4 regions of the Acidovorax sp. SDU_ACID1 genome follow, and region 1 is predicted to be linked to each of the others. Evidence: predicted binding sites of a transcription regulator. Region 1 holds the regulator's gene; each other region holds the start of a gene.

What was found. The regulator FNR, encoded in region 1, switches genes on or off when oxygen is low (the NO sensors DNR and NnrR bind a similar motif). The targets are predictions, from matches to a motif close to TTGATNNNNATCAA.
Region 2: AAG689_RS10250 (OmpW/AlkL family protein) is a predicted target of FNR. The motif match lies at 3,836-3,849, and genes of this name have one in related genera.
Region 3: azu (azurin) is a predicted target of FNR. The motif match lies at 1,651-1,664, and genes of this name have one in related genera.
Region 4: cobA (uroporphyrinogen-III C-methyltransferase) is a predicted target of FNR. The motif match lies at 3,968-3,981, and genes of this name have one in related genera.

Annotation. Positions count from the first base shown of each region.
Region 1 is NZ_CP152342.1:2,898,104-2,903,188, forward strand. Features, by position in the region: partial or broken gene hemN (oxygen-independent coproporphyrinogen III oxidase) at 1-964, opposite strand, end outside; gene fnr (fumarate/nitrate reduction transcriptional regulator Fnr) at 1,160-1,882, shown strand; gene AAG689_RS14310 (hypothetical protein) at 1,908-2,195, opposite strand; gene AAG689_RS14315 (FixH family protein) at 2,311-2,592, opposite strand; gene ccoG (cytochrome c oxidase accessory protein CcoG) at 2,652-4,094, opposite strand; gene ccoP (cytochrome-c oxidase, cbb3-type subunit III) at 4,176-5,085, opposite strand, start outside.
Region 2 is NZ_CP152342.1:2,088,442-2,093,526, forward strand. Features, by position in the region: gene AAG689_RS10235 (O-acetylhomoserine aminocarboxypropyltransferase/cysteine synthase family protein) at 1-689, shown strand, start outside; gene egtB (ergothioneine biosynthesis protein EgtB) at 732-1,991, opposite strand; gene egtD (L-histidine N(alpha)-methyltransferase) at 1,978-2,985, opposite strand; gene AAG689_RS10250 (OmpW/AlkL family protein) at 3,146-3,763, opposite strand; gene AAG689_RS10255 (DUF808 domain-containing protein) at 3,879-4,856, opposite strand; partial or broken gene AAG689_RS10260 (GntR family transcriptional regulator) at 4,957-5,085, opposite strand, start outside.
Region 3 is NZ_CP152342.1:2,275,424-2,280,508, reverse strand. Features, by position in the region: gene AAG689_RS11110 (dihydrolipoyl dehydrogenase) at 1-905, opposite strand, end outside; gene AAG689_RS11105 (YigZ family protein) at 994-1,581, opposite strand; gene azu (azurin) at 1,744-2,199, shown strand; partial or broken gene AAG689_RS11095 (YgiQ family radical SAM protein) at 2,274-4,708, shown strand; gene AAG689_RS11090 (hypothetical protein) at 4,716-5,085, opposite strand, start outside.
Region 4 is NZ_CP152342.1:1,597,003-1,602,087, reverse strand. Features, by position in the region: gene AAG689_RS07915 (phosphoethanolamine transferase) at 1-1,525, opposite strand, end outside; gene rng (ribonuclease G) at 1,556-3,043, opposite strand; gene cobA (uroporphyrinogen-III C-methyltransferase) at 3,088-3,903, opposite strand; gene AAG689_RS07900 (cytochrome D1 domain-containing protein) at 4,116-5,085, shown strand, end outside.

The sequences.
Region 1 (5,085 bases):
CAGTCAGGCTGGGTGCTGTAGCCCTGGAAGTTGCGATGCAGGCGCCCCTGGCGCTTGGCCACGGCCAGAGCGTCGTCCGGCAAGGCAAAATGATCCATGCCCACGTACACATAGCCGCTAGCCATGAAGACATCCATGGAGCGGGCCAGCATGGACACTTTGGCCGATGCCATGGGCAACTCGGCGGAGACGATGCGCCGCTGCGCCTTGAACCGCTCGGGCAGGTGGGCATACGCGTAGAGCGCAATGCGGTCCGGGCGCAACTGGGTGACCTGCTCCAGCGTACGGTCGAAGGACTCCGGAGTCTGGCGTGGCAAACCGTAGATCAGATCCACGTTGACCGACTCGAATCCCAGCTTGCGGGCGCTCGCCACCAGGGCGAATACCTTCTCCGCGGGCTGCACGCGGTGCACCGCTTTCTGCACCTCGGGGTCGAAATCCTGCACACCGAAGCTGAGCCGGTTGAAGCCCAGTTCCGCCAGCAGAGCCAGGCGCTGCTCGTCGACCGTGCGCGGATCCACTTCAATCGAATATTCGCCCCCAGGCGCCAGCACGAAGCTGCGGCGCAGCATGCCCATGAGCTCGCGCAGCCCCTCGTCGGACAGGAATGTCGGCGTCCCCCTCCCAGATGCAACTGGCTGACGTGCTGCCCGACACCGCAATGGGCCGTATGCAGGTCGATCTCCCGACTCAGATAGCGCAGGTAGACCTCCGCCCGTTCCGGGTGCCGCGTGATAATCTTGTTGCATGCGCAGTAGTAGCACAGCGACTCGCAAAACGGGATGTGCACATACAGCGACAATGGCATCGCTTTGGCCGCCGAACCCACGCGGCGCTGCTGCAGCGCAAGAATGTATTCTTCTTCGCCAAAAGCCTCCACGAAACGGTCCGCCGTCGGGTAGGAGGTGTAGCGCGGCCCAGGCACATCGAAGCGACGCAAGAGCTCGGTGGTGACAACAGTCATGGGGAAAATTTTCCTTGTATCTGACTATCCACTGTGCCGCAGAGACCCCGGCTCGTCCTTGACTTTAATCAAGCACTCACGGGGTCAGGATAGCGACAATTTGATTTCGGCTCAAAGTCGGTCAATTCCCTGCGGCATTTCCGCCTCCAGGGGTTTCAGAGGTAAGCTAGCCACATGAACAGGGCGCCCGTGCACATGAATCTGCAGACCATCAAAGTTGCGTGTTCCAACTGCAACTTGCGCGAGCTTTGCATGCCCCTGGGGCTGAACGACCAGCAATTGCAACGCATCGACGAAATCGTGGCCATCCGCCGCAAGATCAAGCGAGGCGGCACGCTGTTTCGCAACGGTGAAGCCTTCACTTCCCTTTTTGCGATCCGCACGGGCTTTTTCAAGACCTGCGTCGCCACGGAGGATGGACGCGATCAGGTCACCGGCTTCCAGATGGCCGGGGAGATCATCGGCCTCGATGGCATCGTGAACGACAGGCACACCTGCGACGCCGTAGCGCTCGAGGATGCAGAAGTCTGCGTGATGCCCTTCGACCGCATTGAAGAGCTCTCCCGCGAAGTGACGGCACTGCAGAGCCATGTGCACAAGATCATGAGCCGCGAGATCGTGCGTGAACATGGCGTCATGCTCCTGCTCGGCAGCATGCGCGCCGAGGAGCGTCTAGCGGCTTTCCTGTTGAATCTGGTGCAGCGCCTGCATGCGCGGGGATTTTCCCAGTCGGAACTGGTCCTGCGCATGACGCGTGAGGAAATCGGCAGCTACCTCGGTCTCAAGCTGGAAACCGTGAGCCGTACATTCTCGAAATTCGTGGAAGAAGGCATCGTGGAAGTCAAGCAGCGGCATGTCCGCATCGTGGACACCGATGCCCTGAAACGCATCGTGAACAGCCAACAAGCCTGCCACTGAACCGCCTTGCAGGCGGCCCGCGTCTTCAGGACGAATACTTTGCGCAGTCCAGGGGACGGTCTCCCTTGGGCACAGGACAGCGGTTGACCTCGAACGGCGAGAGGGACAGCATGGTCGTCAATGCACTCGACGCCATGATCACCAACCAGAAGATGAAGAAGGCAACGGTGTAAACGCCTTGCCGCGATAGGTTCATGGGTTGGTCGAACCAGTGCAATGCCTCCGGATCCACGAAGGCAAACACCACCATTTCCATGACCCCTGCCATCAGAAAGGCGGGCCAGGCAATCCACATCAGTCGCTGCGTCCACATTTCGCGTGCCTCCTTGCAATGGTGACAGCCTAGCATCATGCCCTGCGCGTGCAAAGAGTACCCGACCTCTCGATTCCCCTTACCTGCATCAATTCTTTTCGGATGCGGCTCCGCGTCACCGGCGAGGCTGGTCCTCGAGGGGCGTGGCGGCATGGTTGCGGCCCTTTATCGCAGGGGCCATGCTGGCCTCGGAATGCTGGAGCGTCTTGTTGATCTCTAGGCCACGCTGGTAATAGTCTTCCGCCAATACAGGGTCGGGCTGCCGGATCGCGAGCCACAGCGTCACGAAGCCAGCGATCACCACGATCACCGGCCCGGCGATCACCAGCCAGACATGGCCATATTTCCACCAAGGCTGCGCCACTGGCGATTCATTCATGGATGGGACTGCGGGCATGGGAAACTCCTTGGCCCCATAAGGAGGCCTGACCTGAACATAACCACCTGGCAAGCCCATCAGCGGGGTACCAGGAACACCGACTTCTCGGCCACCTGCGCTTTATCGCCTTGTGCCTGGATGTCGAAAAACACAGTGTGCGACCCGGGCGCGGCAGAACCATAGGGCACCTGCAGCCGCACTGCCACCCAGCGCGACTCGGCCGGTCCGATATCGATCTCCGATTCGGAGGCGACTTCCAGCCCTTCCAGCCCGCGCGCACTGATACGGTAGCGCTGCGTGCCTTCGGTGGCATTCATGATCTGCAAGCGGTAGATGTTTTCCAGCTTGCCGCCTGCCACGATCCGGGACAGTGCCGCGCGGTCGCGGACCACGTCCACCTTGAGCGGCGTGCGCACCACGAGGCTGGCCAGCATGCCCACGCACAGCAAGGCCAGCACAGCCGTATAGATCAGCACGCGCGGACGCAGCACGCGCTTGAGCATCTGCGACTGCGTCCAATGGTTCTTCACGCCGTTCTGCGTAGAGAAGCGGATCAGCCCTCTCGGGTACTTCATCTTGTCCATCACGGTGTTGCATGCATCCACGCAGAGGCCGCAGCCAATGCATTCATACTGCAGGCCCTCCCGGATATCGATGCCCGTAGGACACACCTGCACGCACAGCGTGCAGTCGATGCAGTCGCCGAGTCCCTTCGCCTTGTGATCGATGCTCTTGTTGCGTGGCCCGCGCGGCTCACCGCGCTCAGGGTCGTACGTCACGACCAAAGTGTCCTTGTCGAACATGGCGCTCTGGAAGCGCGCATAGGGGCACATGTACTTGCACACCTGCTCGCGCAGGTAGCCCGCATTGCCGTAGGTGGCAAAACCGTAGAAGAGCACCCAGAAAATCTGCCACGTCCCCTGGAGCGCCAGCAATTCGCTGCCCAGTTCGCGAATGGGAACGAAGTATCCCACGAAGGTAAACCCTGTCCAGAACGCCACGGCAATCCAGACCAGTTGCTTGAGCGACTTCTTCCACACCTTCTCGAAGGTCCACGGTCCGTTGTCCAGGCGCATGCGGGCACTGCGATCCCCTTCGATCTTGTGCTCGATCCACATGAACATTTCCGTGTAGACCGTCTGCGGGCACGAGAAACCACACCACAGGCGCCCTGCGACAGCGGTGAACAGGAACAGCGAAAGGGCCGAGATGATGAGCAGGCCCGTCAGGTAGATGAAGTCCTGCGGATAGAGCACGAGCCCGAAGATGTAGAAACGCCGGGCACCGAGGTCGAAAAGCACCATCTGGCGCTGGCCCCACTCGAACCATGGCAACCCGTAGAAGATCAACTGCGTCAGGAACACCATGACCCACCGCCACCGGGCAAAAATGCCGCTGATGGAACGGGGATAGATCTTCTTCTGCGCCTCGTACAGCGAAACAACTTCGGTTTGCGAGTTATCTGCCGCGGCAGGTGCGATGGGGATCACCTTGCGGGGCTGGCCTTCGGCTGGCTTCATGGTGGGGATCTCTTGGGAAGCGGCTTCCGCATGAAAAACGGCCGGCACCCCATGAGGGGGTGTCCGGCCGGTGGAGGGGCGTCAGCGCGCGGCGCCGGCCTTGTTGGACAAGCCCCACACGTAAGCTGTCAGCACGCTGATCTGTGCGTCGGTCAGCTTGCCGGCCTGTGCCGGCATCTCGTTGGTCTTTCCGTTGTTGATCATAGCCGTGATGGCGGCTTCGCCCCAACCGTGCAGCCAAATGTCATCCGTCAGATTGGGGGCACCCAGAGCCACGTTGCCCTTGCCGTCCATGCCATGGCACGCAGCGCACGCCGTGAACTTCGACTTGCCCAGCGATGCCTTCAGCGAGTCATGCGGGCTGCCCGACAGGCTGAGCACATAGTGCGAGAGGTTGCGCACATCCTCGGGAGAGCCCACCGCTGCAGCCATGGGGGGCATGACACCCACGCGGCCGTCGTGGATGGTCTGGCGAATCTGGTCGGGCGCGCCGCCATACAGCCAGTCGCCGTCCGCCAGGCTGGGGAAGCCCTTGCTGCCGCGCGCGTCGGAACCGTGGCATTGCGCGCAGTTGTTCATGAACAAGCGCTCGCCGATGGCCATGGCCGCCGCATCGCCTGCCATTTCCTCGGTCTTCATGCTGGCGAAACGGGCATAGAGAGGCTGGAGTTCCGCAGAAGCCTTGTCGACCTCAGCCTGGTACTCACCCAGCTGGGTCCAGCCCAGCTGGCCCTTGAAGGTACCCAGGCCAGGATAGGCGATCAGGTAGCCGGCACCGAAAACGAGAGTGATGACGAACAGCCACATCCACCAGCGGGGCATGGGGTTGTTCATTTCCGTCAGATCGACGTCCCAGACGTGGCCGGTCGTATTGTCCGCCGTCGCCTCGACTTTTTTGCGCGAGGTGATCCACAGCAGCAGGCCACAGGCCACGATGCCGATGATGGTGATTCCGGCCACATAGAGGGACCAGAAGTTATGGGTGAAATCG
Region 2 (5,085 bases), 810 kb from region 1:
TGGTGCACGCGCTCACCAAGTACCTGGGCGGCCATGGCAACAGCATCGGCGGCATCGTCGTGGACAGCGGCAAGTTCCCCTGGGCCGAGCACAAGGCGCGCTTCAAGCGCCTGAACGAGCCCGACGTGAGCTACCACGGCGTGGTCTACACCGAGGCCCTGGGCCCGGCCGCCTACATCGGCCGCGTACGCGTCGTGCCGCTGCGCAACACGGGCGCGGCGCTGGCGCCGCACAGCGCCTTCCTGATCCTGCAGGGCATCGAGACGCTGGCGCTGCGCATGGACCGCATCTGCGAGAACTCCCAGAAGATCGCCGAGGCGCTGCAGCGGCACCCCAAGGTGGAATGGGTGCGCTACGCGGGCCTGAAGGACCACCCCGACCACGCACTGGTGCAGCGCCAGTCGGGCGGCCGGGCCTCGGGCATCCTGTCGTTCAGCCTGAAGGCCGAGGGCGACCCGCGCGCGGCCGGAGCGCGCTTCCTGGATGCGCTGCAGCTCTTCACGCGCCTCGTGAACATCGGCGACGCCAAGTCGCTCGCCACGCACCCGGCATCGACCACGCACCGCCAGCTCAACGCCGAGGAACTCGCCAAGGCCGGCGTGACCGAGGGCATGGTGCGCCTGTCCGTGGGCATCGAGCACATCGACGACCTGCTCGAAGACCTGCACCGGGCGCTGGACGCGGTCTAAGGTGTTTTCAGCCTCCAGCGCTTGCCAACCAAGCGCTGGCAGCTATTTTTCCGATAGCACGTCGCGCGCCAGCCGCAGCCCGCTGAACTGCCAGCGCGCCGTGGCCGGGAAGAAGTTGCGGTAGGTGGGGCGCACATGCCCCGCCGGCGTGGCGCACGAGCCGCCGCGCAGCACGTACTGGTTCACCATGAACTTGCCGTTGTATTCGCCCACCGCGCCCTCGGCCACGCGAAAGCCGGGGTACGGCGCGTAGCTGGACTGCGTCCACTGCCATGCCGCGTCGCAGCGCTGCGCGATGTTCTCCGGGTGCGTCTGCACCGCGTGCTCCCATTCCGCCTCGGTGGGCAGGCGCGCGCCGGCCCAGCGCGCATAGGCGTCGGCCTCGTAGTACGACAGGTGCACGGCTGGCCCCGCCGCCTCCAGCGGCCTCAGGCCGGCCAGCGTGAACGCATGCCAGGCGCCGCCTTCCGCGCGCTGCCAGTAGAGCGGCCGCTCCAGCCCCAGGGCCGTGCGCCAGTCCCAGCCCTCGGCCAGCCACAGCGCCGGATCACGGTAGCCGCCGCTGTCGATGAACGCGGCGAACTCGGCGTTGGTCACCAGGCGCGAGGCCAGCGCATACGGCTGCAGGTACACGCGGTGGCGGGGGCTTTCGTTGTCGAAGGCGAAGCCGCCGCCCGCATGGCCGATCTCCGTGAGCCCGCCTTCCATCCGCAGCCATTCCAGCGCTGCCGGGCCCTGCGCCGGTGCTGGCGCGTCGGGGCTGTAGGCGGGCAGCAGCGGGTTGCACGAGAGCAGGTGCTGGACATCGGTGAGCAGCAGTTCCTGGTGCTGCTGTTCGTGGTGCAGGCCCAGCTCCAGCAGGCCCAGTACCTGCGGCGCACCCTGCGCGAGCAGCCGCCACATGCGCGCGTCCACGTCGGCGCGGTAGGCCAGCACCGTGGCCAGCGAGGGCCGCGTGAGCAGGCCGCGCTGCGGGCGCGGGTGCTGGCGGCCCACGCCCTGGTAGTAGGAGTTGAAGAGCACGCGGAACGCCGGGTCGAAGGGCTGGAACCCTTCCTCGTGCGTCTCCAGGATGAAGGTCTCGAAGAACCACGTGGTGTGCGCCAGGTGCCACTTGGCGGGGCTGGCGTCGGGCATGGACTGGGCACAGCAGTCCTCGGGCGACAGCGGCTGGGCCAGCGCCTCGGTGGCGGCGCGCACGGCGGCATAGCAGTGCAGCGCCTGCGCCTCGGGTGCCTGGGGGGTGTCGGAGGGATAGCGCACGGCGCGGGACTCCTTTCGCGCCGCGTCAAGCGCGCGCATGGACCAGGGCGTACCAGCCGCGCGGGTCGGTCCAGTGGCGGGTTTCGCCGAAACCCGCCTCGCGCAGCAGCGCGGTGAAGGCGGGCAGCGGGTACTTGTAGCTGTTCTCGGTGTGGATGCGCTCGCACGCGGCGAAGTCGCGCCCGCCGCCAGGCCAGCGCACGCGCTGCGGCCCCATGGCCTCCAGGTGCATCTCGATGCGCGAGGCGGCGGCATTGAAGAAGGCACGGTGGCGCCACTGGCGCGGGTCGAAGTCGCTGCCGATCAGCCGGTTCACGTGCGCCAGCACGTTGCGGTTGAACTCGGCGGTGACGCCGGCCGCGTCGTCGTAGGCGGCCTCCAGCACCGCCACGTCCTTGGGCAGGTCGATGCCGATCAGCAGCCCCCCGCCGTCCAGCGCCAGCGCGTGCATGTGCCGCAGCAGCCGCAGCGCCTGCGGCGGATCGAAGTTGCCGATGGACGAGCCCGGGTAGAACACCAGGCGCCGCTCGCGCGGAATGTCTGGCGGCAGTTGCACCCCGGCGGTGATGTCGCCGCCCACCGCGCGCGCGTCCAGCCCGGGCAGCGCCGCGCGCAGCCGCGCGACGGCACCGTGCAGGAAGTCCTCGGAAATGTCCACGCCCACGAAATGCGAGGCCCGCAGCCTGCGGCACAGCAGCCGCGCCTTCTCGCAGCTGCCCGCCCCGGGCTCGATCACCACGCCGCCCGTGCCCGCCGCGCGGGCGATGTCGCCGCCATGCTGGCGCAGGAGCGCGTGCTCGGTGCGCGTGGGGTAGTACTCGGGCAGGCCGGTGATGTCCTCGAACAGCTCCGAGCCGCGCTGGTCGTAGAAGTATTTGGGCGAGATGCTTGCCGCCGCATCCTGCAGGCCTGCCGCGATGGCGGCCCGCTCGGAGGGAGAGGCCCGCGCGTGCGCGCCTCCTGGGGGCAGCGCGCCGAGGGCGGCGCGCCCGCTGTCGATGGATGTCGTGGGGTGGTTCTGGACGGTGGGCATGTCGGTCCAGCGTAGTCCCCTGCCCCTTCGGCGCCGGGCAAGCCAAGACGCCCCGCGCTTGTAGGACAGGGCCGCATCGCCCGCCTCATAAAAAAGGGCCGGCACCCTGCGGCACCGGCCCACCCCACCATGAAGAACTGAAAAAATGCGCTGTGTTTTTTTAGAAGCGCCAGCCCAGGCCCACGCCGGCCAGCACCGGGTTCACCTTGAACGTGCCCACCTTGTTGCCGGCGGAGAACACGTCGGTCTTGATGAACACCTTCTTGACGTCGAAGTTCAGGTACAGGTTCTTGGACAGGGGAATGTCCACGCCCACCTGCAGCGCGCCGCCCCAGCTGTCCTTGTCGATGGAGGGGTTCAGCGCGGCCTGCACGGCCGGGTCGAAGCGCACGTTGGAGAAGCGCGTGTAGTTGATGCCGGCGCCCACGTAGGGCTTGAAGCCGCTGAAGTTGGTGAAGTGGTACTGGGCCAGCAGCGTGGGCGGCAGGTGCTTGAGCGAGCCGATCTTGCCCAGGCCATTGGCGCGCAGGTCGTGCTTCTGCGGGTAGGTCAGGATCAGCTCGGCCGCGATGTTGGGCGTGAAGAAGTACGACACGTCCACTTCGGGGATGACCTTGTCGTTGATCGACAGGCCCAGGCCCGTGCTGTCCTTGTTGGCGCTGTCGAGGTTGACGGCGCGCGCGCGCACCATCCAGGAACCTTCAGCGGCCTGCTGCGCGAAGGCAGCGCCGGAGGTCATTGCACACAGAACGGCCAGGGCCAGAAGATTCTTTTTCATAGGGCTGAATGTGGTTGTTGAACGGGGACGGCCCCCGTGCAGCTATTAAGCCTATGAACCGTCAGGTCAATGTTGCCGTAGATCAAACCTTCGCTGCGCTGCAGCATGACGCAGCTCAACGGCCGCGCAGGCGCCCCAGCAGCGTCCATGCAGCGAGCACCACGGCCCCCACCGCCATGCCCGCCAGCGCGTTGAGCACGTGGGGCAGCACGACCGCCCACAGCCCGCCCAGCGGCCACGTAACCGCCGCCTGGCCCGCCGCTTCCACCGCATGGTGCAGCGCCGGCACGCCGTGCACCACGATGCCGCCGCCCACCAGGAACATCGCCGCCGTGCCCGCCACCGACAGCCCCTTCATGAGCCACGGCGCCGCCGCCACGATGCCGCGCCCCAGCGCGCGCGCCGCGCTGCTGGCCCGGCCGCTGAGCCACAGGCCCAGGTCGTCCAGCTTCACGATGCCCGCCACAAGGCCATAGACGCCCAGCGTCATCAGCACTGCGATCCCCACCAGCACCGCCACCTGCTGCGCGAACGGCGCGCCCGCCACCGCGCCGAGGGTGATGGCGATGATCTCGGCCGAAAGGATGAAATCGGTGCGCACGGCGCCCTTGACCTTGTCCTTCTCGAACGCGGCCATGTCCACCGCCGGGTTGGCGCTGGCCTTGGCGTGGCTCTCGTGCTCGGCCTCGTCCTCATGGGCGCTGTGCAGGAATTTGTGCGCCAGCTTCTCGCAGCCCTCGAAACACAGGAACGCGCCGCCCACCATGAGCAGCGGCGTGACGGCCCAGGGCGCGAACGCGCTGATGAACAGCGCGGCAGGCACCAGGATCGCCTTGTTCACCAGCGACCCCTTGGCCACGGCCCAGACCACGGGCAGCTCGCGGTCCGCGCGCACGCCCGTCACCTGCTGGGCGTTGAGCGCCAGGTCGTCGCCCAGCACGCCGGCCGTCTTCTGCGCCGCCACCTTGGTCATGGCCGACACGTCGTCCGCCATCGCGGCGCTCTTCTTGGCGGCCACCTTGGTCATGAGGGCGACATCGTCGAGCACGGTGGCGATGTCGTCGAGCAGGGTCAGCAGGCTGCCAGCGGCCATGGGGGCGTTCCTTTCAAGAAGCCCGGATTGTGAACGTAATCGGGCTCCAGCGCTTGTGGGACAAGCGCTGACAGCTATTGTTTTTGCAACTTGGCGTCCATCACGCATGCATGCTCTGCATCACGCTCTCGGCCGCATGGCGCACGTGCTCCTCGCACAGCCGCGCGGCGGCGTCGGCATCGCGCGCCTCGATGGCATCGACGATGGCGCCGATCTCCCGCAGCGTGCG
Region 3 (5,085 bases), 620 kb from region 1:
GCGTCGCCGGCGATGAACACCGGCAGGTGGCCGACCTGCAGGGTGCAGGGCTCGATCGGCGGCAGGCCGTGCGCGTCCAGGGGCACGCCGAGCGTCTCCAGCCCCAGGCATTCCAGGTTGGGCTGGCGGCCCATGGCGGCCAGCACCTGGTCCACCACCACCGGGCCGGCGTCGTTGCACACCTCGATGCCGCCAGCCACCTCGCGCAGGCGCACCTCCCCGTCCACGCTGATGATGAATTCCTGCTTGAGCCGCGCGAGCAGGGCGTCGTTGACCGCCGGGTCGCCCAGCCCCGCCACCTGGGCGCGGGTGCCGAACGCGGCCACCTCCAGGCCCAGGCGCGCCAGGGCCTGCGCCAGCTCCACGCCCAGCGGCCCCAGGCCGACGACGGCCACGCGCGGGCCGAGCGTGGGCTGTTCGAACAGCGTGTCGGTGGTCAGGATGCGGTCGCCGAACGCCAGCCACTCCTGCGGCACGATGGGGCGCGAGCCCGTGGCGACGATGATGCTGCGCGCCTCGTGCACGCGACCGTCGATGTCCACGCGCGCGGGGCCGAGCAGCCGCGCGCTGCCGGACAGGGCGTGCGCGCCCGCGTCGCTGGCGCGCAGCGTGCCGGCCACGAAGTCGTCGCGCAGCGCGCGCACGCGCTCCAGCACGGCCGCGATGTCGGCCGACAGCCCCTGCGCGCCGCGCAGGCCGAACGTGTCGAACGTGTGCCGCGCATGAAAGGCGTTGGCTGCTTCGATCAGCATCTTGGAGGGCATGCAGCCCACGCGCGCACAGGTCGTGCCCCAGGGGCCTTCGTTGACCAGCAGGAAGCGCTGCGTGCGCTTGCGCACTTCGCGCAGCGCCGCCAGGCCGGCGGAGCCGGCGCCGATGATGAGGGTGTCGAGGTCCGAACGCATGGGCAGGCCTTGCAAAAAGCCCTTGGGCGGGCGACCCGGGCAGTGTCGCCGCAGGGAGGCGGCCGGGCTGTAGGCCTGCAGGCCGAAGTCAGTCCGGCAGCCAGGCCACGCGCCCGTGGCCCAGGTCGTTCACCCGTGCCACGAAGCCTTCCGCCTGCGGCTGCGGCAGGCGCAGGTGCAGCTCCACCAGCGTGCCGTGGGACACGTCGAGCAGCTGCGCGCCCGCGGCCTCGATCTCGCGGCGCAGCAGGCCTTCCAGCGGGTAGGGCACGCTGCAGCGCAAGGTGCTCTGGCGCTGCAGCGGGATCTTCTCGGCCTGGAGCAGCGCTTGGGCCACGGTGTCGGTATAGGCGCGCACCAGGCCGCCCGCGCCCAGCTTCACGCCGCCGAAGTAGCGCACCACCGTGGCCAGCACGCCTTCCAGCTCCTGGTGGCGCAGCACGTCCAGCATGGGCCGGCCGGCGGTGCCGCTGGGCTCGCCGTCGTCCACGGCGGCGGACTGCCCTCCCGCCAGCAGGGCCCAGCAGACGTGCGCGGCGCCCGGGTGCTGCTGCCACAGCGCAGCCACCACGGCCTGGGCGCCGGCGCGGTCGGCCACGGGCTGCACGCAGCCGATGAAGCGGCTTTTCTTGATGACGAGTTCGCTGTGGGTGGGCGCCAGGAGGGTCTGCGGCATGACGCGGGGACTGTACCGCCAATGCCGGGCCGGCCAGCGCGGACCCGCCCGGCACACCTGTTTGCGGAATTGACATGCATCAACAGGGTGCGCGCCAGGAATGCCTATGATTGATAGTCGTTCTCATCTATTGAGCCCGTTTTTTACGAAGGAGAAAAGCACATGACCCGATACTGGAAGCCTCTCGCGCTGGCGCTGGCCCTGTCCGCAACGGCACCCGCATGGGCCGCCGACTGCGCGGTGGAGATCGAAGGCAACGACGCGATGCAGTTCAACAAGCAGGCGATCAGCGTGCCTGCCAGCTGCAAGCAGTTCACCGTCAAGCTCAAGCACGTGGGCAAGCTGCCCAAGGCCGCCATGGGCCACAACTGGGTGCTGACCAAGACCGCCGACATGCAGGGCGCCGTGACCGACGGCATCGCCGCCGGCGCCGCCAAGGACTACGTGAAGGCGGGCGACGCGCGCGTGCTGGCGCACACCAAGCTGATCGGCGGCGGCGAGACCGATTCGGTGAGCTTCGCCACCAGCGCGCTCAAGGCCGGCGAGTCCTACAGCTACTTCTGCTCCTTCCCCGGCCACGCCGGCATCATGAAGGGCACGCTGACGCTGGCCAAGTAAGGCCCGGCCGTCCTTGTGGCGGGCAGGGAAAAGGCCAGGCACCTAAAATGCCCGGCCCCCACGAAAGCCCGCCGATGAACGCCCTCGTAGACGTTTCCTTCTTCCCGCGCGACGCCAAGCCCCTCACGAGCTACCGCCCGTACTGGGCCAGGCGCTTCGGCACGGCCCCCTTCCTGCCCATGAGCCGGGCAGAGATGGACCAGCTCGGCTGGGACAGCTGCGACATCGTGCTGGTCACGGGCGACGCCTACGTGGACCACCCCAGCTTCGGCATGGCCGTGATCGGCCGCGTGCTGGAGGCGCAGGGCTTTCGCGTGGGCATCATCGCGCAGCCCGACTGGCACAGCAGCGAGGCCTTCCAGGCGCTGGGCAGGCCCAACCTGTTCTGGGGCGTGACGGCGGGCAACATGGACTCGATGATCAACCGGTACACGGCCGACCGGAAGATCCGCAGCGACGACGCCTACACCCCCGGCGACGTGGGTGGCAAGCGCCCCGACCGCGCGGCCATCGTCTACAGCCAGCGCTGCCGCGAGGCCTACAAGGACGTGCCCATCGTCCTGGGCGGCATCGAGGGGAGTCTGCGCCGCATCGCGCACTACGACTACTGGAGCGACAAGGTGCGCCGCTCCATCGTGGTGGACAGCAAGTGCGACCTGCTGCTGTACGGCAACGCTGAGCGCGCGCTGGTCGAGGTGGCCCACCGTATCGCCGCGCGCGAGCCCATCGAGCAGATCACCGATGTGCGCGGCACGGCCTTCGTGCGCCGCGCCTCGGGCGGCGACTGGTTCGAGATCGACTCCACCAGCGTGGACGAGCCCGGCCCGCTGGCCCCGCCTGTGAACCCCTACATGACCACCAGCGAGCAGGCCGCCGCCCAGGGGCAGGGCTGCGCCAAGGAGGATGCTCCTGATTCGGGAGCTGCCAGCGCTTGCCAGACAAGCGCTACAGGCCAAAATGGCATTGAAAAGGTGGTGCAGTTCCTGCCCCCCGCGCGCGCCAGGGGCGCGCAGCCGCCGCGCGAGCGGACCGTGATCCGCCTGCCCAGCTACGAGCAGGTCAAGAGCGACCCGGTGCTCTACGCCCACGCCAACCGCGTGCTGCACCTGGAGACCAACCCCGGCAACGCCCGCGCGCTGGTGCAGGCCCATGGCGAGGGCGCGACGGCGCGCGACGTGTGGCTGAACCCGCCGCCCATCCCCCTGACCACGGCGGAGATGGACTGGGTCTTCGGCCTGCCGTATGCGCGCAGCCCGCACCCGCAGTACGCCGACGAGACCGGCAGCCACGACGGCGCCACCAAGATCCCCGCGTGGGAGATGATCCGCGCCTCGATCAACATCATGCGCGGGTGCTTCGGCGGCTGCACCTTCTGCTCCATCACCGAGCACGAGGGGCGCATCATCCAGAGCCGCTCGGAGGCCTCCATCCTGCAGGAGGTGGAGGACATCCGCGACAAGGTGGCCGGCTTCACCGGCACCATCTCCGACCTGGGCGGCCCCACGGCCAACATGTACCGCCTGGGCTGCCGCAGCCCCGAGATCGAGGCCGCCTGCCGCAAGCCCAGCTGCGTGTTCCCCGGCATCTGCCAGAACCTGACCACCGACCACGGCCCGCTGATCCGCATCTACCGCCGCGCGCGGGCCCTCAAGGGCATCAAGAAGATCCTGATCGGCTCGGGCCTGCGCTACGACCTGGCGGTGCAGTCGCCCGAATACGTGAAGGAGCTGGTGCAGCACCACGTGGGCGGCTACCTCAAGATCGCGCCCGAGCACACGGAAGAGGGGCCGCTGTCGAAGATGATGAAGCCGGGCATCGGCAACTACGACCGCTTCAAGCAGCTGTTCGAGAAGTTCAGCGAAGAGGCGGGCAAGAAGCAGTTCCTGATCCCGTACTTCATCGCCGCGCACCCGGGCACCAGCGACGAGGACATGATGCACCTGGCCCTGTGGCTCAAGAAGAACGGCTTTCGCGCCGACCAGGTGCAGACCTTCTACCCCAGCCCCATGGCCACGGCCACGGCCATGTACCACACGGGCCGCAACACGCTCACCCGCGTGCGCCGCCGGATGCGCGACGAGGCGGAGGAAAGCGTGGACATCGTGCGCGGCGAGAAGCGCCGCCGCCTGCACAAAGCCTTCCTGCGCTACCACGACCCGAACAACTGGCCCCTGCTGCGCGAGGCGCTCAAGAGCATGGGCCGCGCCGACCTGATCGGCAACGGCAAGCACCACCTGATCCCCACCTTCCAGCCGATGGTCGACGGCAGCTACCAGAGCGCGCGCAGGAAGAACAGCACGTCCGCGAAGGGCGGCGGCGGCGTGGGCTACGCCATCAACAAGGACGGCAAGCCGGTCGCGCTGCGCCGCCGTCCCGAGGAGCCGCAGGAGCAGAAGGACGACGTGCGCTTCCGCAGCAGCGCCCCCAGCCGGGCCGCCTGCTCACCCAGCACACCGGCCTGCCGCCGAGGGCCGGCACGGGCGGCAAGGCGCCAGGCCGCAGGCGCTGACGCGCGTTCACACCGGCTGGGGAATCAGGTCCTCGATCACCAGCCGGCGGTAATAGAACGCCGCCACCGCCCCCAGGGACTGCAGCAGCGCGCCCAGGCTCTCGGGCGAGTCGCCGTCCTGCGCCTTCAGGAACAGCGCATGCGCGCCCTGGCTCGCATGCTTTGCGATACGGCGCACGATCACGCCCTCCGCGCCCACCGAGGGCAGCGGCTCGTCGGCGTTGCCCAGCGTGCGCACCACGTGCTGCAGGATGGCGTCCGGCGCAGCGTGGGCCACGTCGTCGCGGCCTTGCGCCTGCAGGGCCTGGCCGGCCGAGCGGGCGGCGGCCTCGTCCGCGAACAGGGCGAACACATAGCCCGTGGGGTAGAACGTTCCG
Region 4 (5,085 bases), 1.3 Mb from region 1:
GGCTGGCCATGGTCCAGCCGGCCCAGTCCCCACGGAAGGGTCGCGCGGCGATGGCGGCGCGCTCCGGGCGCGGCGCATCGTTGCTCCACAGCAGCGCGGGGATGCGGTAGCCCGCGGCCGTTCCGGGGCTGTGGCCGGCATGGTCGGTCGCATGGCCCACCTCCTGGCCATGGTCGGACAGGTACATCCAGGCGCGGTAGCCCGGGTTGCCGCCGGCGTTGCGCGTGAGCGCCAGCGTCTCGGAGACGACGAAGTCGTGGTAGAGCATGGCCGCGTCGTAGTCCTGGCGCAGGCGGCGCACCCAGTAGGGCCGGCCCTGGCGCTCCAGCTCGCGCTCCACGCTGTCGGGCGCATCGTCGAACGGATTGGCATCGGCAGGAAAGCGCAGCCGGTAGTGCGGGTGCGTGCCCAGCAGGTGCACCACGATGAGCTTGCGCGGCGCGCTGTCCTCCAGCGCCTTCTGCAGCTCGTCCAGCAACTCGCCGTCCAGCGACATGGTGGAACGGCCCGGCGTACGGTTGATGAAGTCCACGACGTCGGCCAGCCGCGCATGCGTCTGCTCCACGGCCACGTCGTCGTGGTTGCTCACCCACCAGACCTTGTAGCCCGCCGCGCGGGCGAGCGCGAGCAGGTGGGGCGGCGCATCCTGCCGGCCCAGGCCGCCGAAGCCGAAGATGTTGCGCAGCGCGGGCAGCGTGCTGGCATCGGCGGACCAGGCGTGGCGCAGCGTCAGCATCTGGTCGCCCAGCTGCCGCACCTGGGTTTCCAGACGGTGCGTGGTGGGCCTGGCGTAGCCGTAGAGCGACATGTTGTCCCGGTTCACGCTGTCCCCGAGCACCATCACCACGGTGGACGGCCCTTCCCTGGCCACCGACGGCGCCGCGGCGCGCGCCCGCGCCAGCTCCGCGCGCCGGAACGCCTCCTGGTCCCCCAGGGTGCCGCGCAAGGCCTGCACGGACTGGCTCCAGCCGGCCCAGAAAACGACAGGGTGCAGCCGGCGCCACGGCTTGCTCGCATACCCCAGGGCGCCGACCAGCAGGCCCACGGCCAGCAGCACCACAAGGCCGCGGGACAGCCGGCCCGTGCCCTGCGCGCCGGCCTGCGCGGCCAGGCGCCAGCTCCACGCGCCGGCTGCGGCCAGCCCCGCCAGCCACAGCAGCAGCGTGCGCCAGTGCGCCTGCAGGTACTCGCCCGTCTCGCGCGCATTGGTGTTGGCCGCGGCACCGAGCACCAGCGAGCTGTCCGGCGCGGATTGGTAGGCATCCAGCAGGAATCCCCGGGCCGCGCCGTCCAACGCGAAGCACATGAAGCCGGCCCACGCCAGCACGCGCCGCCATCGCCGCACCGCCGGGCTGCGCACCGGCCAGGCCAGCCAGGCCATGAGCGGCAGGAACAGGATGAGCAGTTGCGCCACGCGGCGCCCGTCGTGCCCCAGCACCACGAACACGGCCGCGAGGCCCCAGAGACATGCCAGCGCCCCGCGGGCGCGCAGCGGCGCCGCGGCGCCCGTGGTCGATCCAGACACGAAAGATGCTTTCCCGGAAAAACGGCCGCTTCAGAGCAGGACGATATCGTACTGCTCCTGCCCCATCGCGTTCTCGGCCTGCAGCGAGATCGGCTTGCCGATGAAGTCCGACAGGCCCGCGAGGTGCTGGCTTTCCTCGTCGAGGAACAGCTCCACCACCTTGGGCGAGGCGATCACGCGGAACTCGCGCGGGTTGAACTGGCGCGCCTCGCGCAGCACCTCGCGCAGGATGTCGTAGCACACGGTGCGCGCGGTTTTCACCTCGCCCACGCCATGGCAGGTGGGGCACGGCTCGCAGAGCATGTGGGCCAGCGACTCGCGCGTGCGCTTGCGCGTCATCTCCACCAGGCCGAGCTGCGAGAAGCCGCCCAGCATGGTCTTCACGCGGTCGCGCGCGAGCTGCTTGCGGAACTCCGCCAGCACGGCCGTCTTGTGGTCCTCGCGCAGCATGTCGATGAAGTCCGCGATCACGATGCCGCCCAGGTTGCGCAGCCGCAGCTGGCGCGCGATGGCGCCGGCGGCCTCCAGGTTGGTCTTGAAGATGGTGTCGTCGAAGTTGCGCGCGCCCACGTATCCGCCGGTGTTCACGTCGATGGTGGTGAGCGCCTCGGTCTGGTCCACGATGAGGTAGCCGCCGGACTTGAGCTGGACGCGCCGGCCCAGGGCCAGGGCCACCTCCTCGTCGATGGCGAACAGGTCGAAGATCGGACGCTCGCCCTTGTACAACTGCAGCTTGGAAGCCGCGGCGGGCATGAATTCGCGCCCGAAGGCGGCCAGCAGCGCGTGCTGCTCGCGCGAGTCGATGCGGATGGACTGCGTTTCCTCGCTGGCGATGTCGCGCAGCACGCGCTGCAGCAGGCTCAGGTCCTGGTAGAGCAGCGACGTGGGCGGGCGGCTCAGGGACGCCTGGCGGATGCCCGTCCAGGTCTTGCGCAGGTAGGCGATGTCTTCGGCCAGCTCCTCGTCGCTCGCGTCCTCGCCGTTGGTGCGCAGGATGAAGCCGCCCCCGCCGCCCGCGGCCTTGTCGCCCACCAGCGCCTGCAGGCGCGCGCGCAGGGCGTCGCGCTCGTCGGCCGGGATCTTCTGCGAGACGCCCACGTGGTCGTCCTGCGGCAGGAAGACGAGCAGCCGCCCGGCGATGCTGACCTGGGTGGACAGGCGTGCGCCCTTGGTGCCGATGGGGTCCTTGATGACCTGCACCATGAGCGACTGGCCCTCGAACACCTGCTTCTCAATCGGCACGGGCGGCTCGTTCTTGCGCGCGAACATGGGCGCCTCGCCGCCCTCCTGGCGGTGCCACACGTCGGCCACGTGCAGAAAGGCGGCCCGCTCCAGGCCGATGTCGATGAACGCCGACTGCATGCCCGGCAGCACGCGCGAGACCTTGCCCAGGTAGATGTTGCCGACCAGACCGCGTTCCAGAGTGCGCTCCACGTGCAGCTCCTGCACAGCGCCGTTCTCCACCACGGCCACGCGCGTCTCCTGCGGCGACCAGTTAATCAGAATGTCTTGTTGCATGGGCTTCGCCAAGTGAAGCCCGGATGATGCCCGAAACCGCCCGCTCAGGCGGCCATGGCCTGCAAGCCCTTGAGCAGTTGCGGGCGCAGGGCCACCACCCCACCCACCACGATCAGCGCGGGCGGGCGCACGCGGTGCTGCAAGGCGAGCCGCGGCAGGCTCTGCAGCGTGCCTTCGATGCAGCGCTGCCCCGGCAGCGACGCCTGCTCCACCAGCGCCGCCGGCGTGTCCTGCGGCAGGCCGTGGCGCACCAGCTCGGCGCAGATCACGGGCAGGTTGCCGATGCCCATGTAGATCACCACCGTCTGGCGCGGGCGCGCCAGCGCCTGCCAGTCCAGCGCCACTTCTCCGTCGCCCTGCAGGTGGCCGGTGGCGAACACCAGCGTGGCCGCATGGTCGCGGTGGGTGAGCGGGATGCCGGCGCAGGCGCCGGCGCCCTGGGCGGCGGTGATGCCGGGCACCACGTCGAAGGCGATGCCGGCGTCGGCCAGGGCCTGCGCCTCCTCGCCGCCGCGGCCGAAGATGAAGCCATCTCCTCCCTTGAGGCGCACCAGGCTGCGCCCGCTGCGCGCCAGCCGCAGCATGAGGTCGATGATGGATTCCTGCGGCAGCGTGTGATGAGCGGCCTCCTTGCCCACGTAGATCAGGTCGGCATCGTCGGCCACGTAGCGCAGCACCTCCTTGCCCACCAGGTGGTCGTAGAGCACCAGGCGCGCGCCGCGTAGCGCCTTCACGGCGCGCAGCGTGAGCAGTTCGGGGTCGCCGGGGCCGGCCCCCACCAGGGTCACGCGCCCGGGACCGGCGTTCGCCCCGGCGGCGGGAGGCGCTGCGAACCAGCGCGCGTCTTCTATGAAGCTCATACAGGTCTTCTTTCTTCGCGGATCGTGGTGGTGCCGATTGTTCAAAGGCCCCGTGCTTCCGTCCTTGAACCAGTTCAAGGACAGGCGCGCGGGCCGGCGCGACGATCACAGCCACTCGCATGAAGAGGGAATGGACAGCGACCTCGCGAGAGGGCCCGCGGCATCCGCCGGGGGACCACCCATGCGCTGATCCGTGACGCAGAGGACCCACAATGACAGCAAAGAGGATCGCCAGGCTGGTCGCGCTTGCCGCCGCCACCCTGGTGTCGGCCACCGCGATGGCGCAGGACGCCAAGCCGGTCTCCGAGGCCGAGAAAAACTACCAGGCCGGCGGCTCGCCTCTGGCGGATGTGCCCATGCACCAGAGCACGAACCCCAAGGCGCCCGCGATGACGCAGGCCGAGTTCGACCGCGCCCGCCAGATCTATTTCGAGCGCTGCGCGGGGTGTCACGGCGTGCTGCGCAAGGGCGCCACCGGCAAGGCGCTCACGCCGGACATCACCCTGGGCAAAGGCACGGACTACCTGAAGGTCTTCATCGCTTACGGCTCGCCCGCCGGCATGCCCAACTGGCTGACGTCGGGCGACTTCGACGAGGCCACCGTGGATCTGATGGCGCGCTACGTGCAGCAAGACCCTCCCACACCGCCGGAGTTCTCGCTGGCAGACATGGAGAAGTCGCGCAAGGAATACGTGCCCGTCGCCCAGCGGCCCGCGAAGAAGATGAACAACTACAACATCAACAACATCTTCTCGGTCACGCTGCGTGACGCGGGCGAGATCGCGCTGATCGACGGCGACACCAAGCAGATCATCAACATCGTCAAGACCGGCTATGCGGTGCACATCTCGCGCCTGTCGGCCTCGGGCCGCTACCTCTACGTGATCGGCCGCGACGCACGCCTGAACCTGATCGACCTGTGGATGGAAAAGCCCGACAACGTGGCCGAGATCAAGATCGGCCTGGAGGCCCGCAGCGTCGAGACCAGCAAGTTCAAGGGCTGGGAAGACAAGATCGCCATCGCCGGCACCTACTGGCCGCCCCAGTTCGTGCTGATGGACGGCGATACGCTCACGCCGCGCAAGATCGTCTCCACCCGCGGCATGACCGTGGACAACGAGTACCACCCCGAGCCGCGCGTGGCCGCCATCGTGGCCAGCCACCAGAAGCCCGAGTTCCTTG